DNA from 3 places in the Vibrio sp. Vb0937 genome. Region 2 is predicted to be linked to each of the others. Evidence: riboswitches for the same ligand, from Rfam matches in the RefSeq annotation. Region 2 holds a riboswitch; each other region holds the start of a gene.
What was found. Region 2 has a riboswitch for thiamine pyrophosphate ahead of thiD (bifunctional hydroxymethylpyrimidine kinase/phosphomethylpyrimidine kinase). Riboswitches for the same ligand answer to the same signal wherever they lie in the genome.
Positions count from the first base shown of each region.

Region 1: linked by a shared signal. The riboswitch ahead of thiB (thiamine ABC transporter substrate binding subunit) and the one ahead of thiD (bifunctional hydroxymethylpyrimidine kinase/phosphomethylpyrimidine kinase) in region 2 are both predicted to bind thiamine pyrophosphate.
Region 3: linked by a shared signal. The riboswitch ahead of thiC (phosphomethylpyrimidine synthase ThiC) and the one ahead of thiD (bifunctional hydroxymethylpyrimidine kinase/phosphomethylpyrimidine kinase) in region 2 are both predicted to bind thiamine pyrophosphate.

Region 1 covers NZ_JAWOTK010000012.1:63,393-69,064, reverse strand. Annotated here, with positions in the region: gene mpl (UDP-N-acetylmuramate:L-alanyl-gamma-D-glutamyl-meso-diaminopimelate ligase) at 290-1,648, shown strand; gene R7P67_RS15620 (flavin prenyltransferase UbiX) at 1,654-2,292, shown strand; TPP riboswitch at 2,330-2,466, shown strand; gene thiB (thiamine ABC transporter substrate binding subunit) at 2,539-3,531, shown strand; gene thiP (thiamine/thiamine pyrophosphate ABC transporter permease ThiP) at 3,573-5,159, shown strand; gene thiQ (thiamine ABC transporter ATP-binding protein) at 5,159-5,672, shown strand, end outside.
Region 2 covers NZ_JAWOTK010000001.1:3,180-8,851, reverse strand. Annotated here, with positions in the region: gene tenA (thiaminase II) at 1-192, opposite strand, end outside; gene R7P67_RS00045 (ABC transporter substrate-binding protein) at 247-1,197, opposite strand; gene R7P67_RS00040 (ABC transporter permease) at 1,245-2,045, opposite strand; gene R7P67_RS00035 (ABC transporter ATP-binding protein) at 2,038-2,793, opposite strand; gene thiD (bifunctional hydroxymethylpyrimidine kinase/phosphomethylpyrimidine kinase) at 2,783-3,655, opposite strand; TPP riboswitch at 3,760-3,870, opposite strand; gene R7P67_RS00025 (TldD/PmbA family protein) at 4,227-5,612, shown strand; gene R7P67_RS00020 (TldD/PmbA family protein) at 5,612-5,672, shown strand, end outside.
Region 3 covers NZ_JAWOTK010000030.1:1,455-7,126, reverse strand. Annotated here, with positions in the region: gene R7P67_RS20605 (thiazole synthase) at 1-45, opposite strand, end outside; gene thiS (sulfur carrier protein ThiS) at 51-305, opposite strand; gene R7P67_RS20595 (HesA/MoeB/ThiF family protein) at 344-1,117, opposite strand; gene R7P67_RS20590 (thiamine phosphate synthase) at 1,104-2,519, opposite strand; gene thiC (phosphomethylpyrimidine synthase ThiC) at 2,519-4,459, opposite strand; TPP riboswitch at 4,623-4,721, opposite strand; gene crcB (fluoride efflux transporter CrcB) at 4,782-5,165, opposite strand; gene R7P67_RS20575 (multicopper oxidase family protein) at 5,289-5,672, opposite strand, start outside.

The DNA of each region.
Region 1 (5,672 bases), on a different contig from region 2:
CATTGGGGGTAGTGCGCAAGTGAGCATCTCTTTATGGATGTTAAACGATTGCGCTGGATGTAAGTTTAAGTCGCAGATCTTTTTAATGGTAATGAAGTAACTGTTTGAGATCTCAATTTATTTGTAGACTTGTTTGAGGGATTCATCAGTAAGCAAGAGGTTGTACAGTCTGTGTTCAACCTTGTCATATTTGTGAAAGGGACTGCAAGAAGAAGGCTAAAGTCACTCGCTTTTCAGGCGGTAATCGCGATAATGAAAGCATTAAAAAACGCATTACAAGGTTTAGCTTATGCACATTCATATCTTGGGTATCTGTGGCACATTTATGGGCGGCGCAGCGATTCTAGCGCGCCAATTAGGACATAAAGTCACTGGTTCTGATGCCAACGTTTATCCGCCAATGAGCACACTGCTTGAGTCTCAAGGTATTGAAATTATTGAAGGCTTTGACCCGTCTCAACTCGACCCTCAACCAGATCTTGTGGTGATTGGTAATGCGATGAGCCGTGGTAACCCTTGTGTCGAGCATGTGCTCAACACTAACATGCGTTACACCTCTGGCCCGCAGTGGCTCAACGAGTTTTTGCTGCATGATCGTTGGGTATTGGCGGTATCGGGTACACATGGGAAAACGACCACGTCGAGCATGCTTGCTTGGATACTTGAAGATTGTGGTTATCAACCGGGTTTCTTAGTCGGTGGGGTACTCGGTAACTTCGGAGTGTCTGCTCGTTTGGGTGAAAGTATGTTTTTTGTCGTTGAAGCGGACGAATATGACAGTGCTTTTTTCGATAAGCGTTCTAAGTTTGTGCATTACCATCCTCGCACTTTAATCATGAATAACCTTGAGTTCGATCATGCTGATATCTTCGATGATCTAGAAGCGATCAAACGCCAATTCCATCATTTAGTGCGAACTGTACCGGGCAATGGATTGATCTTAGCGCCGAGGCAGGATCAAGCGTTAGCGGATGTATTAGAGCGTGGTTGCTGGACAGAAAAGCAGTTTTCAGGTGTTGATGGTGACTGGCAAGCGCACAAATTAGTGCTTGATGGCTCAAAATTTGACGTTGCGTTGCAAGGCGAGAAGGTTGGTACCGTCGAATGGAATTTGGTGGGTGACCACAATGTGGATAATGCGCTGATGGCAATCGCTGCTGCACGACATGTTGGAGTCACTCCGGATCTTGCTTGCCAAGCATTAGGGCGTTTCATCAATACCAAGCGCCGTTTAGAGCTGAAAGGTGAAGAACAAGGTGTGACGGTTTACGATGATTTTGCGCATCACCCAACGGCAATTGAACTTACAGTCGGTGGTTTGCGTAACAAGGTAGGTGAAAAACGCATCCTTGCTGTGTTAGAGCCGCGTTCTGCCACCATGAAGCGTGGCGTACACAAAAACACACTTGCAGAGTCACTACACAGTGCAGATGAAGTCTTCTTGTTCCAGCCAGATAATATCGAGTGGTCTGTGCAAGACATTGCCGACCAATGCACACAGCCAGCGTTTGTCGATGCGGATATAGATAACTTTGTAGCCAAGATCGTCGAACGTGCGCGACCAGGTGACCAAATTCTAGTCATGAGCAACGGTGGCTTTGGTGGTATTCACGGAAAACTTCTTGAGCAGTTAAAACAAAAAGCCTGATTGATATGCAAAACAAAACACAACCCTCTCATAAAAAAGCCATCACGTTGGCATTAACGGGTGCTTCTGGTGCTCCCTACGGCCTTCGTCTTTTAGAATGCTTGGTTGCGGCGGATTATCATGTCTACGTTCTGATTTCTTCGGCGGCTCGTGTTGTGATGGCAACCGAGCATAATCTTAAGCTACCAAGTGGCCCAGAAGCGGCGCAGCAAGCATTAGTAGAGCACCTGAACTGCAATCCAAATAACATCACCGTTTGCGGTAAAGACGATTGGTTCTCGCCGGTTGCGTCTGGTTCTGCTGCACCCAAGCAAATGGTGGTTTGCCCATGTTCTGCGGGAAGCGTTGCAGCGATTGCGCATGGTATGTCAGATAACTTGATCGAGCGGGCCGCTGATGTGGTAATGAAAGAGCGCGGGCAGCTGTTGCTCGTGGTTCGCGAAACACCATTTTCAACGCTACATCTGGAGAACATGCACAAACTGTCGCAAATGGGCGTCACCATCATGCCAGCAGCTCCAGGCTTCTATCATCAGCCAAAGAGTATTGAAGACTTAGTGGATTTTATGGTGGCGAGAATTCTTGACCACTTAGGTATTGAGCAAGGTTTGGTGCCTCGTTGGGGTTATGACCAGCGCTCGTGAGCTGATTGTGTAACCACTCAAATACCTTTACAATCCATCCAACTCATCGGGGAGCAAACCCATTTAGCATTGAGTCAATCAATGCATTGGGGCGCTGAGACCTAAGTGTTTAACTAGGGACCCGTATTACCTGAACCAGATAATGCTGGCGTAGGAATTGAGTCTGGATATTGGAAGTCCTTAATAGCCGCCTCAAACCCTGTGCCGCTCAACTTATTTCTCTGAAATACTCATGGAGAGCGAGCAGTGAAACCCACTCTAAATCTGATTGCCTTAGCTGCAATCACCTCTACTTCAGCGTTTGCCGCTGAAAACACATTAACCATCTATACCTACGACTCTTTTGCCGCAGATTGGGGGCCGGGTCCTAAAATCGAGCAAGCTTTTGAAGCAAAATGTGGCTGTGACGTTAACTTCGTAGCGTTGGACGATGGTGTGTCGATTCTGAATCGTCTTCGTCTTGAAGGCGGTAATAGCAAAGCGGACATCGTATTAGGTTTGGATAACAATCTGATGGCAGAAGCGAAGAAAACCGGTCTGCTTGCCGAGCACAATGTAGATACGTCCAATACAGTGTTACCAAACGGTTGGAGCGACACGACGTTTGTACCGTACGATTACGGCTACTTCGCGTTTGTGTACAACAAAGAGAAAATGACTAATCCGCCGAAAAGCATGAAAGAGCTGGTGGAAACGCGCGACGATCTGAAAGTGATTTACCAAGATCCGCGGACTTCAACGCCGGGCCAAGGCTTGATGCTATGGATGAAATCTATTTATGGCGACGATGTGACGCAAGCGTGGCAGAAGCTAGCGAGCAAAACCGTAACGGTCACGAAAGGTTGGTCTGAAGCGTATTCCATGTTCCTCAATGGTGAGTCCGATTTAGTGCTTTCTTACACCTCCTCACCTGCGTACCACTTAATTGCGGAAAACGATTCGAAGTTTGCGACGGCGAATTTTGCTGAAGGCCACTACATGCAAGTTGAAGTCGCCGCCAAAGTGAAAGGGGCAAAAAATTCAGAACTTGCTGATCAATTTATGAGTTTCATTTTAAGTGATGAGTTCCAATCGGCGATGCCAACGGGTAACTGGATGTACCCAGTCACTGACGTTGAGTTACCTAAAGGTTTTGAAACTTTGAGTGTTCCAAGCAAGTCGTTGAGCTTTAGTGCTGATGAAGTGGCAAAAATGCGTAAGTCTTGGATTCGCGAATGGCAAAGCGCATTGACGTTTTAGCTGACGTTTCCACCCTCATCTGAATGAGATAGGTTTTACCTTTGAATTCTGTTCCAAAAATAGGTTTAGGGGTCGCGATGATCATCGCGACCTTTGTTATTTCTGCCCTAGGTGCTTTGATTGTTCAAGCCCCTTCACTTGATGTGTCTGTGGTATGGGGCGACCCGTACTATCAACATGTCACCAAGTTCAGTTTCTACCAAGCGTTTCTTTCCACATTGCTCAGTGTTGGCTTTGCCATTCCAGTAGCGCACGCACTTTCGCGTCGCCAATTTATTGGTAAATCATTACTGCTTAAGCTGTTTGCATCGACACTGGTTTTGCCGGTTTTGGTTGGTGTTTTTGGGCTGTTAGCGATTTATGGCAACAGTGGTTTGTTGGCGCAGTGGTTGCAAAGTTTCGACACTAAACTGCCATTCTCTATTTACGGTTTGAACGGCATTTTACTCGCCCATGTGTTCTTTAATTTACCTTACGCGGCACGATTGCTTCTGCAAGCCTTGGAGTCTATTCCTGCCGAGCAGCATAAGCTTTGCGCGCATCTTGGGATGAGCCATTGGGATAAGTTTCGCTGGGTAGAATGGCCGCGTTTAAGGCAGCAGCTTCCCCACGTTTGTGGGTTGGTGTTTATGTTGTGCTTTACCAGTTTTGCCACTGTAATGGCGTTGGGGGGCGGGCCAAAATCCACCACCATTGAATTGGCCATTTACCAAGCGATTAAGTTTGATTTTGATTTACAAGCTGGGGCGTTATTGGCGCTGTGGCAGATGCTGTTATGTGGACTGCTTGCTATTGGAGTGCAGAAGTTAACAAGGCCTGTTTCTATCAGTGCTGGAAGCACATCGGTACAGCAATATTTAACGAAGGATCATGGGTGGTCAAAAGCTTGGGATAGCTTTTGGATCATAGGTGCCTTTTTACTGGTAATACCGCCGTTATTGATGGTGTTACTGAGTGGCATCAACCAACAAGTTTGGACAGTATTAACCGATGAGCGTTTTTGGTTTGCGCTATTGAACTCCCTCAAAGTCGCCTGTGTCGCTAGCGTGCTTGCGGTCGCTGCAGGGGTGTCCATACTATTGACCAGTCGCCGTTGGCGGTTGCAGTACAAAAACACGCGAGCCGATCAGATAGAGTTAATCGGCACCATTATTTTGGTGACTCCAGGTCTGGTGATTAGCACCGGTTTATTCTTACTACTGCGCGCATTTACCGATGTTTTTAGCTTGGCATTTTTTGTCGTGATTTTGGTGAACGGTTTGATGGCTTTGCCTTACGTGATCAAAACGCTAGCGCAGCCAATGCTGCACATTGAACAACAGTATCAGTATGTATGTGCCAGCTTAGGCATGCGTGGCTGGCAACGGTTTAAAGTGGTGGAGTGGCAGGCGCTACGCAAGCCGTTTGCACATGCGTTTGCGATCAGCTTTATGTTTGCAATAGGGGATTTAAGTGCCATCGCACTGTTTGGTGGACAAGAGTTTCGTACCTTACCTCTGTATTTGTTCCAGTTGCTTGGCAGTTATCAGATGGACGCAGCTGCGGTGGTATCGGTGACCCTATTGTTGTTGAGTGTGGGCTGTTTTGCCTTGATTGAGAAAGTATTGAAAACGAAGGAGAGAGCGTAATGTTAGTGTTGGATGATGTGCAGTACACCTACCAACGTGAACTGTTTCGTTTTGACTTAACGATTGAGCAAGGACAGATTGTATCGCTGATGGGACCAAGTGGGGCAGGGAAGTCAACCTTGCTGGCGTTGGTGGCAGGATTCATCCATCCTGACCGTGGTGATATTTGTGTTGATGGTGAGTCCATTGTGCGTAAAGAGCCTTATCTGCGTCCGTTCTCTATGTTGTTCCAAGAGCACAATTTGTTTGCTCACTTATCGGTGCGTGACAACATCGGTTTGGGCTTACACCCAGGGCTAAAGCTTACGGTGGACCAAAATCGTCAGATTGAACAAGCCGCGCAGCAAGTTGGTGTTGCAGAGTACCTCGACCGTTTGCCAGAGCATCTTTCTGGTGGCCAGCGTCAACGTGTTGCCTTAGCGCGTTGTTTTGTTCAGCCTCATCCCATGTGGCTATTGGATGAGCCGTTCTCGGCGCTTGATCCGGTGTTGCGTGAAGAGATGCTGAGCTTGG
Region 2 (5,672 bases):
CAAAGTACGTGCTTTGTAGATCGCTAATGCGTAAGCTCGTGCGTACTGTTTTAGGAAAAGAAAATCCTGCTTTAGGTAATGCAGAAAACAAGGCTGAGCCAGAGTGCCTTTCGCCAATTGCTGCACGAAAGCATGCTCAGTGTATTCTTGCCAATCTTGGCGGCAAGCGTCGATCAAATCTTGGTATTTCATTATGGGTATCTCGTTATCAAAAGACCCTAGGCTTAGATCCTAAGGTCAGTAGAATTAGTCAAAGCTCGGTACGTAATCTTTCGCTTTTGGCAGTGTTTCGATGATTTTTTGTGAATACATGAATTCGGCATAATCATCGTAGCGTTTCAGATCCACTGCAGATGGACGAAGAGCGAAACGAGTTAGCGTGTCATTCCAAGCGCGTTGGTTAAGCTCGTTGTTGAGTGTGTCTGGTGAATAAGCCACAAACTCTTTCCACGACTCTTTTGGATGGTTAACGATGTAAGTGGTCGCTTGCTCTAGTGCTTTGTTGAATGCCTTGATGGCTTCTTTGTCGTAGGTTTTTGCATTGGCTACGAAGACTAACTCGTCATACGCTGGCACGCCGTGTTCTTCAGGGAAGAAGGCTTTAGCTTTATAACCTTCTAATGCTAGTTGGTTGGTTTCGAAGTTACGTAGACCGCCCCAAATCGCATCCACCTTGCCAGACGCAAGAGACGAAGACAGCGCCCAACCTACGTTGATGATTTGTACGTCAGAAAACTTCACGTTCTCTTGCGCAAGCATGGTGCCGATTGTCGCTTCTTCGTTGCCTGCGATCGCAATACCGATCTTCTTACCTTTCAAGTCGCCAAGGTTTTCATTCTTACCGTTGTCCAACACCATCAACGTGTTGAGTGGCGTAGCAATCAAAGTCGCAGAGCGGATTAGTGGCAAACCAGCCGCGACATCGATAGTTAGGCTTGGTTGGTAAGAAATCGCCATGTCGACTTTACCCGCCGCGACCAACTTAGGTGGCGTGCTTGGATCTGCTGGCTCTTGAATGTTGACCTTCAAACCTTGTTCTTTGAAGTAACCACGTTCTTTGGCAATAACGATAGGACCATGGTTTGGATTGACGAACCAATCCAACATCAGTGTCATCTCTTTTTCAGCGGCAAGCACGTTGGTTGATACCACTGAAGCGAGTAGAGCAGCAGCGCTCATAAGTTTGTTTTTATTCACGGGGTTCTTCCTTTTCTTTCCCAATTTTCTTTGGTTATTTTCTGTAATTACTTGCTTTCCCAAGGGATGGCTTTTTTCAATAATTTATCGGTGATGAAGTAGAGTGAGATAGACAGCACGGCGAGGATAAACAGCGCCGCAAACATCTCATCAATGATCATGCGAGCGTTAGCTTGGAGCATCAGATAACCCAAGCCTTCACTTGAACCTACCCACTCACCGACCACTGCTCCAATTGGCGCAATAACGACGGCAACACGAATACCTGAAGCTAAAGTTGGTAGGGCGGCTGGCAATTGAATATGACGGAGTAACTGCCATTTAGACGCACCCATGGTCTTGGCAAGGTCGAGGTAACCTGTTGGTGTATTGCGCAAGCCGTCGTAGCAACATGTCGTGACGGGGAAAAAGATGATGATTGCCGCCATGACGACTTTCGATGCAATGCCGTAACCCAGCCAAAGCATCAGTACTGGCGCGATGGCGAACACGGGGATCGCTTGGCTAGCAATCAGAATTGGCAATAACCAACGCTTCAGCGGCTCGAACATCAGCATTTGCAATGCGAACAGCAAACCCATTGATAATCCAAGCGCCAAGCCAAGTAAAATCTCTTGCGCGGTAACCCAAGTATGTTTGAGCAGGACATCGTAACGAGTGACCAATCTATCCAGCACTTCAATTGGTGAAGGTAAGATGAAGCTTGGCATGTCGAATACCACAACAACCAACTGCCACAATCCCAAGATCACCGCTGTGCTGATGACCAATCGTAGAGCCGGATGGGTCACGCGTTCTTTTTTACTAATGCGCGCCGAAACGGAGTTGTACTGAGTCATATCACTCATAGTCTTTCTCCAATTGATCCAAAATCGCTTGTTGTAGCGCTGCGCACTCTCCATCGAGAACTCGTGGCGGCTTGGAATCCGGAACAACCAAGTGCTGAGCTTGTGCAGGCGTGCCTTGCAGTACATAGAGTTGGTGAGCCAATCGCACCGCTTCTTGTGGGTCGTGGGTAATCAGAACAACCGTCTTATCTTTCAATAATTCGGCAGATAAGGTTTGCAACTTATGGCGAGTAACCGCATCCAGCGCAGAGAAGGGCTCATCCATCAGAACCAAAGGCTTGTCTTGCATCAGAGTGCGAGCAAGGGCAACACGTTGTCTCATGCCGCCAGAGAGCTGAGCTGGCTTAGCATCCGCGTAATCTGCGAGTCCTACTTGGTTTAGTAAAGTCAGTGCGCGTTGTTTATTTTGCTCTGGTGATTGGTCTTGAGAAAATCGAGAACTGAGGCAGACGTTGTCTAACACATTTAACCACGGCAACAACAAGTCTTGTTGTGCCATGTAGGCAATACGCTCGTGCAGGGCGATGCCATCCGTTGTGGTTAATTCACCATGCCATTCGACTTTGTCGTCTAACAACCCAGCTAGATAACGAAGGATCGTCGTTTTTCCGCAACCACTGCGACCAAGTAAAACAGTCCATTGATTGGCAGGGATAGTCATACTCAACCCTGCTAATGTTGGTGTTTGGCTGTCTTTGTATTGCAGACTTGCTTCGGTAAGCTGAATGCCCAGTGCATTAGCGCACATGCGTGTGACCTGCAAAAAAGTGGTTCACAGGGCCGTGACCTTTACCGACATCCAATTCATCTGCGTGCGCGATAGCTTGGCTGATGTACTGCTTACCAAGGTGCACCGCTTTGTGCAGATTGTTGCCTTGACCAAGGTAAGACGCGATAGCAGAAGACAGCGTGCAGCCTGTGCCATGGGTATTTTTGGTTGGAAAGCGTTTAGCGCTGATTAACTCGGCGCTGTCTTGCATGATCAGCAGATCGTTGCTGTTTTCGTCTTTTTCTAAGTGGCCGCCTTTTAACAGCACCGCTTTTGCACCTAGCGCGCGTAAATCAGCAATCATATCGTTCATTTCAGATTCTGATTGAGGTACTGGCTTACCCGTCAATGCTGCGCCTTCGGGTAGGTTAGGGGTAATGATGTCTGCAAGCGGAATCAATTCTTCTTTTAAAGTGCTGATTGCTGACTGTTCCAGTAATAGATCGCCGCTGGTGGCCACCATTACAGGGTCAATCACGAGGTGTTTTGGCTGGTATTGTTTAATTTTGTTGGCAACGACTTTGATGATGTCGGAATCGGCCAGCATGCCTACTTTGACTGCAACGATGTTGAGGTCGATAAATACCGCATCGAGTTGGCTCTCTACATGGTCGAGAGGAATGGGGAAAATCGCAGAAACGCCTTGGGTATTTTGCGAAGTAATCGCCGTGATTACCGAGCAAGCAAAACTGCCGGTTGCGGACATCGCTTTGATGTCGGCTTGAATGCCTGCGCCGCCGCCACTATCAGAACCTGCAATCGTCAACACGATCGGTGTATCTGTTGAAGTTGCTGCTTGTGGCTGTGTTGATGGTTTTTCTTGGCTTGACTGCTGCGCCATGGTCGCTCCTATTACAGACGTAAAGGAACTGACTTGGCCATTGAAGATCGGTGTATGGATCCGTTGAGGCTAGCTGCGTCGATACAGACTTGAAGCAGGCTAGTGGCAAAGTGATGATAGTTCCCTACGTCAGTGCTAACTGAATCAGGTTCAACGGGTCTCGAATTTCGATCTCAGCCGACGCATTCACTGCATGGGCCCCCCGACTATTTCGTCAAGATAATAGCAGTTCACTCAGTTACGGTGCACGTGTTTTTTCCGGCCAAGAGGGGGCAATCGATTAAATATGAGACTTGAGAGCAGTAACGAAAGAACAGAATTTAGTGTAAATAACGTGCTGCATTGAAACTGGCAGTTCAAGACACTATCTAATAGTGAGATGTCGACATAATACGTAACGATTCGTTCTTTGACTTAGCAAGGATTAGCATAAAACAAGGTTAAAAAAGTGTTAATATTTAATGCGTTGCCAATATGCTTTTGAGTCATCCAATTTAGGTTGTGACTGTTATAAACAGAGTCTAACTCAAAGGTGGGGAAGGCTAGGACGATCAACGAGCAAGGAGATTTCATGCTTAATTCTGTAACAGCGAAAGCGGTGATCGATCATGCCCTCTTTTTAGGGGCTGATTTCGCTGAGCTATTCGTTGAACACCATCAAACCAACACTGTCCAGATCGCATCTGGCGAGGTAGATAAGGTGAACTCGGGTATCGATTTTGGTATCGGTATTCGTCTCTTCTTCGGTCATAAAGTGCTTTACGGTTACACCAACAGCACAGATGAAGCCGAACTAAAACGCGTAACCTCACTACTTGCTGCAAAAGATAAGCGTGAGCAAATCGCGTCAGCAGGTTCTCTCAATCTGAACCGCTACCCAATTCAACATGGTTGTCGTATGCCACTTGGCAAAGACGCTAACCTAGATTCTAAAATTGCTTTCCTATTGCAAGTTGACCAAGCAGCACGTGCTGAGAGTGAACATATCAGCCAGTTCATTGGCAGCGTACTTCAGCGCGAACAGCAAGTGTCTATTTTCAATTCAGAAGGTCTACAGGTTGACGATACTCGTCACTACATCCGAGTTGCTGGTAATACTGTCGCTCAAAAAGGCAATGAGCAGTCTTCTGGTATGGAAGGTCCTGGCGCTCTTGCTGGTTGGGAGTTCAGTGAGCAGCTTGATGCCAAAGAGCTAGGTCAAACTATCGCGCAGCAAGCGTTGGTCAAACTTGGTGCGGATGCGTGCCCATCGGGTGAAATGCCAGTGGTAATTGGTAACGGCTTTGGTGGCGTAATCTTCCACGAAGCTTGTGGCCACTTGCTAGAAACCACTTCAGTTGCGAAGAAAGCGTCCGTATTCCACGACAAGATGGGCGAAATGGTTGCTCACACCGCAGTGAATGCAGTCGATGATGGCACCATGACCAACGAATGGGGCTCGATTCATGTTGATGACGAAGGCATGAAGACTCAGCGCACTCAATTGATCAAAGACGGTAAGCTAACCAGCTTTATGGTCGATAAAATGGGTGGCATGAAGACAGGTTATGAGCCTACGGGTTCTGGTCGTCGTCAAAACTACAAGTTTGCACCAACCTCGCGCATGCGTAACACCTTTATCGAAGAGGGCGAGCATTCACTTGATGACATGCTGGCAGGCATCGAACGTGGTATCTATGCGAAGAAGATGGGCGGCGGCTCGGTTCAACCGGGCACGGGTGAGTTCAACTTTGCTGTTCGTGAAGCTTATCTCATTGAAAATGGCAAAATCACCAAACCTCTGAAAACAGCAACGCTGATCAGCACGGGTCCAAAAGTGTTGAAAGAAATCAGCATGGTCGGCAAAGACATGGCGCTTGCGCCGGGCATGTGTGGTTCCGTGAGTGGCTCAGTGCCAACAACAGTCGGTCAGCCAACGCTGAAAGTCGATAACATTCTGGTAGGAGGCGGTAACTAATGAGCCAAGAACAACAACTTCTTAATGCGGTTGATTACGTCCTATCAGAAGCAAAACGCC
Region 3 (5,672 bases), on a different contig from region 2:
CGTGAACAGTCTTGATTCGAATTGTTTATCACCAATTTTAAGCATCGACTTTAACCCCCTGCGATCGCTTGAAACAAAGAGATGCTATCTCCCTGTGAAAGAACTGTGCTAGCCCACTCACTGCGTGGCACAACATTGTTATTAATTGCAAAAACACAGCCCATTTCAGGCAGCGCAAATTGACTAATGATTTGCTGTAGATTCGACTCACTGGCAACTTGATGTGACTGGTCATTGATGACAATAGTGATCACATCTAAGTCAGCAGCGGTCATTTGTGTTGTTTGTTGTTCTGATAACGTCATTGCTTCCAACTCTCTTAATTCTGCCCATTACTCACAAGCTAAATCTGAGCACACACTTGGCACTGTTTATCTTTGCTTATCGCCATGGTTTGCCATTGCAGTTTCAACCCATCAAACAGATGCAACTTGGCAGTCTCGACATGAAAGTTTCCCGTCGCCAGTTTTTGAATTGCTGCTATCGCTTGGTAGTTACCAAGTGTGCCGACCACCGGACCGACGACACCGCTCTCACTGCACTTTTGCGTTTGCGGTAATTCGTCGAACGGATACAAACAGCGGTAACACGCTTTACTCTGCGCTTCTTGTTCACTTGGTGTTTGGTAATCAAAGACAGCGAATTGCCCTTGCCAACCAATTGCCGCCGCCGAGATGAGCGGCGTATTTTGCTCGAAACAAACTTGGTTAATTAGCTGACGCGTTGGCATGTTATCGGTGCAGTCGAGCACCACATCCGCTAGCATCACCTCAAGCTGAAGCTGTGCTTTGTCTAATCGCTTATTGAGGGCACGAATTTGAACCATAGAATTAAGTTCAGTAAGTTGCTTTACAGTCGCTTTTGTTTTCGCAACTTGGAGGTCTTGTTCACGATAAATGATCTGACGTTGTAGGTTACTGCTATCAACTTCATCATCATCAACCACAACCAATTTACCAACACCCGCTGATGCCAAGTACAAACTCGCAGCACTTCCTAACCCACCACAACCGATGATCAGCACATGCGATTTACTCAAACGCTCTTGCCCAATTTCGGCAATTTCAGGCAGAGCGACTTGGCGCTGATAGCGAAGGAACTGCTTATCCGTGAGCATGCTCGCCTCTCTTGGTATCCGCCAACTCACTATTCTGATCAGTGAACGTTAGCTGTCTTTCCTTCATCAGTTGTGCGAAGAACTCGATGACCGATTGAGGTGATTCTGCCAACGTAATAGCACGCACTACTGCTAAGCTAGAAACACCTGTTTGCCAAACTTGGTCAGCATTAGATTGGTCAATGCCACCAATCGCGACCGTCGGAAAGCCAAGCACATAGTCACTACCTGCTTTGTCTTTTGCGGGACGGAAAACCAACTCTGTGTTTCCGTAAGGAATGCTATCAATCAGCTTTTGATAAAGAGACAAGCGCACCAAACCTTGTGGTTTCGATGGCATCTGTTTTGTGGTGGTTGGGAAAATATGCCCTAGCGCGATGTAACTAGGATGAATTTGTACGATGCGCAGTAGCTCATAATAACCATGAGTAGAAAGACCAAGACAAATGCCGGCTTTAGTTAGCTGAGCCAAATTCGATTCTTCTATGTCTTCTTGTCCTAGGTGAACACCATAAGCGCCATGCTTGATTGCCAACTGCCAATAGTCATTGATGAACACTTGTGCTTGATACTGACGACCTAGCTCAATTGCTCGAATGATCTGTTGTTCTAAATCGGCTTGTTGTGGGTTCTTTATTCGCAGTTGAATAGTGTTGATGCCTAGTGGCAGTAGACGCTCAATCCAAGCAACATCATCAACGACTGGATAGAGCCCTAGACTTTGCTTAGTTAGAGTTGGAAAGCTAACGCTCTCACCTTGTGCAGACCAACCAACTTGAATACCTAGTCGGTTATCCTCCAGTACAGGTGTGGGGAAATCATCAAATTGGTCAGCCCACTGAGTAGATCTTCCCTCGTTAAGGTTGCCATTCAACAGTGTTTCACGTGAAACATTCGCTTGTTGAGTTAGCATTCCTCGAGCAAGTGTTAACGCATCTTCGATAGGAAAATCGAGTACTGTCAGCGTTACTATCCAAGCAAGGTGATGTTCAGGATCGAACATTGCGTTGAGTTTGGACTTAACGGAAAGCGCTCTCACTTCGTTGTTAATTGGGTGACGCCAGATATCAAGCTTAAGCACTTTCTCCTTTTTATCGGATACCTGAGTATCAACAATACCAATATAAATCGCTTTCGACGGTTGCTTAGCACACGCTTCTACCGACAAAGCAGAGCGGTAATAGAGCACAAATGAACTCTCATTCTCAGAGTCATAACCATTAATAAGATCTGTCGTTATGCGTGTGGTCTGTTGGTCGCGAACAAGCTGAATAGATTGAGTTGGGCTCACACCCAACTCAATGTCTTCGATGCTAAAACCCTGTTCTTTCGCCAACAACAAACATTGCTGAACTAAACCAGTCAGTTCAATCAATGATGACGGAATAAGGATTTTGCTCATTAGTCACTTACCTCGGCATGTGCTGCTGGGTGGTATAGCTCGGAACCTGACTCTCTAAATTCTTGCGATTTCTGACGCATCCCCTCAAGAGGATCATCCAGCATTTTGATCGATATAGCTTGGTCCGCAGCAACTTGCTCAGTGTCTTTCGCATACTCTCGTACCTCTTGCGAGATCTTCATCGAGCAGAACTTTGGTCCACACATCGAACAGAAGTGAGCAACTTTGCCGGACTCTTGAGGCAAGGTTTCATCATGGAAAGCACGAGCAGTATCTGGGTCGAGCGACAAGTTAAATTGATCTTCCCAACGGAACTCGAAGCGAGCTTTAGAAAGCGCATTATCACGAACTTGAGCGCCAGGGTGCCCTTTCGCTAAATCAGCGGCGTGCGCAGCAAGCTTGTAAGTGATCATGCCTACTTTCACGTCTTCTTTGTTTGGTAAGCCAAGATGCTCTTTAGGAGTTACGTAGCAAAGCATTGCACAGCCATACCAACCAATCATGGCAGCGCCGATGCCTGAAGTAATATGGTCGTAACCAGGAGCGACGTCTGTCGTCAGCGGACCAAGGGTATAGAAAGGAGCCTCATGACAGTGCTCTAACTGCTCTTCCATGTTCTCTTTGATCATATGCATTGGAACATGACCAGGACCTTCGATTATCACCTGTACGTCGTATTCCCACGCTATCTTGGTCAACTCACCAAGAGTGCGAAGCTCTGCAAATTGCGCTTCGTCGTTAGCATCGGCTACCGAGCCAGGGCGCAGACCATCACCAAGAGATAGTGCAACATCGTACTTAGCACAGATTTCACAGATCTCTCGGAAGTGGGTATATAAGAAGCTTTCTTGGTGATGCGCTAAACACCATTTCGCGATGATAGAACCACCACGAGAGACGATGCCAGTAATGCGTTTTGCAGTCATTGGCACATAACGAAGTAGTAAACCGGCATGGATAGTAAAGTAGTCAACGCCCTGCTCTGCTTGCTCAATCAGGGTATCGCGCATCACTTCCCAGTTAAGGTTTTCCGCAACACCGTTCACTTTCTCAAGCGCTTGGTACATTGGCACGGTACCGATCGGAACCGGACTGTTACGTAGAATCCACTCGCGAGTTTCGTGGATGTTACGTCCAGTAGAAAGATCCATTACGGTATCTCCACCCCAACGCGTTGCCCATACTAACTTTTCTACTTCTTCCTCAATCGAAGAAGTGACCGATGAGTTACCGATGTTGGCGTTCACTTTGACCAAAAAGTTACGTCCAATGATCATTGGTTCGGATTCTGGGTGGTTAATATTTGAAGGGATAATAGCGCGACCTTCGGCGACTTCTTTACGCACGAATTCGGCGGTAATATCTTTTGGTAGGTTCGCTCCGAAGCTTTGACCCGGATGCTGTTGATTCAGCACTTCATCGCGATACTTGGCACGCCCCATGTTTTCACGCAGCGCGATATATTCCATTTCTGGGGTAATAATACCTTTGCGAGCATAGTGCAATTGAGTCACACAATGGCCATCTTTGGCACGTCGAATACGTGGTAGATTACCGTAACGAAGACCGTCTAGTGTTTCGTCTTCTAAGCGTTCTTTGGTGTACACCGAGCTTACTTCATCAAGTAGCTCAGTATCGGCGCGCTCTTCAATCCACCCTTCTCTCAGCTTAGGTAAGCCGTTATAGAGGTCTATGGTGTGCTCTGGATCTGTGTATACACCCGACGTATCGTAAACGCGTACTGGCTCATTAGGTTCGAATATAGGCGCTTCTTTTGTGCCTCCAATAAGGCTATCAGCGAGTGATATTTCACGCATTGGCACACGAATATCTGGACGTGAGCCTTCTACGTAGACTTTGCTTGAATTGGGGTACGGTTGTACCGAGAGTGTATCAATGAACTGTTTTGCTTCCAGTCTCGCTTGTTTGCGACTCGACATAGCATTTTTCCTTGCTTTGTTATACTAGATAAAAAGTAATTGGATAAAAATGCTTGGCGGATAGATGCGACAAGAGGAGTCAAATTAAGGCTAGTTAAAGCTTACGATATTTGCCTGTAACAACATTCGACTTTTGATAGATCAACCAGAAAAAACTCCGGTGTGAATATCTTCTCTTGTTCCCTTCGCAGATTCTAATCTGATCAGGTTCAACGGATCCCGAATTAACGGTCTCAGCCTTATGGCACTCCGACAAGTGATGTCAGTATATAAAAACGGCTTGGTGAAACCAAGCCGACCTGTTCAATTTTTAACTACTTTGCTAGCTGCGCATCAATAATTGAAAGCCAATCCACGCCGCTGAAATACTTAACACGACATTCAACAATACGTTCAACCCCATCTTAAAGAAAGCGCCCTGCTGCATAAGCAAAACATTATCCATCGAGAAGGTGGAAAACGTCGTTAGTGCACCTAAAAAACCCAAGCCAATCACTTGTCGCCAAGGTTCCGTTGCCAAAAGTTCATTATCGAAAGCTGCTATCAATAAGCCCATCATAAATGAGCCAACAACGTTAACGGTTAACGTACCATATGGAAAACCACGCCCCAATAAAATGACACAAAGTTCAGAAATTAAGTAACGAGAACATGCACCAAATGCACCACCCAATGCAATAAAACCCAAAACGGATAGTTGTCCCATAATTCCCCCAGAAAAGTTAATGGCGACATTGTAATCAAATTTACGGCAATAGTGATTATACAATCTTAGAATTCAGCAAAGTATAGCGCTTAAAACTTATCAAGATTTTAAAAGTTACAGGAGTCACTTTACTTCAATGTAACCCATCAAACCCGTCTTCATGTGTTCAATTACATGACAATGGTACATCCAACGCCCTGGGTTATCTGCAACAAATGCCGCTTTCGCACTGCCGTTTTTTCCAAGTAAGACCGTATCGGTATGAAACGGTTCGTCGAGTTTTTTGCCATCTAACTCAAGAACCGTAAATGTGTGTCCATGAAGATGAATAGGATGATGATATTGGGTGACGTTCTTTAGGTTGAAGATATAGGTTTTTCCCATCTCCAATGTTGAAAGCGGCGCTGGAATATTATCTTTGCTCATTCCCTCCCAAGCCCGTTTGTTCATCAGCCAGAACTTAGGTATCGCTTTGCCCGATTGATCAGCAGGAGTGATCGCGCCCTC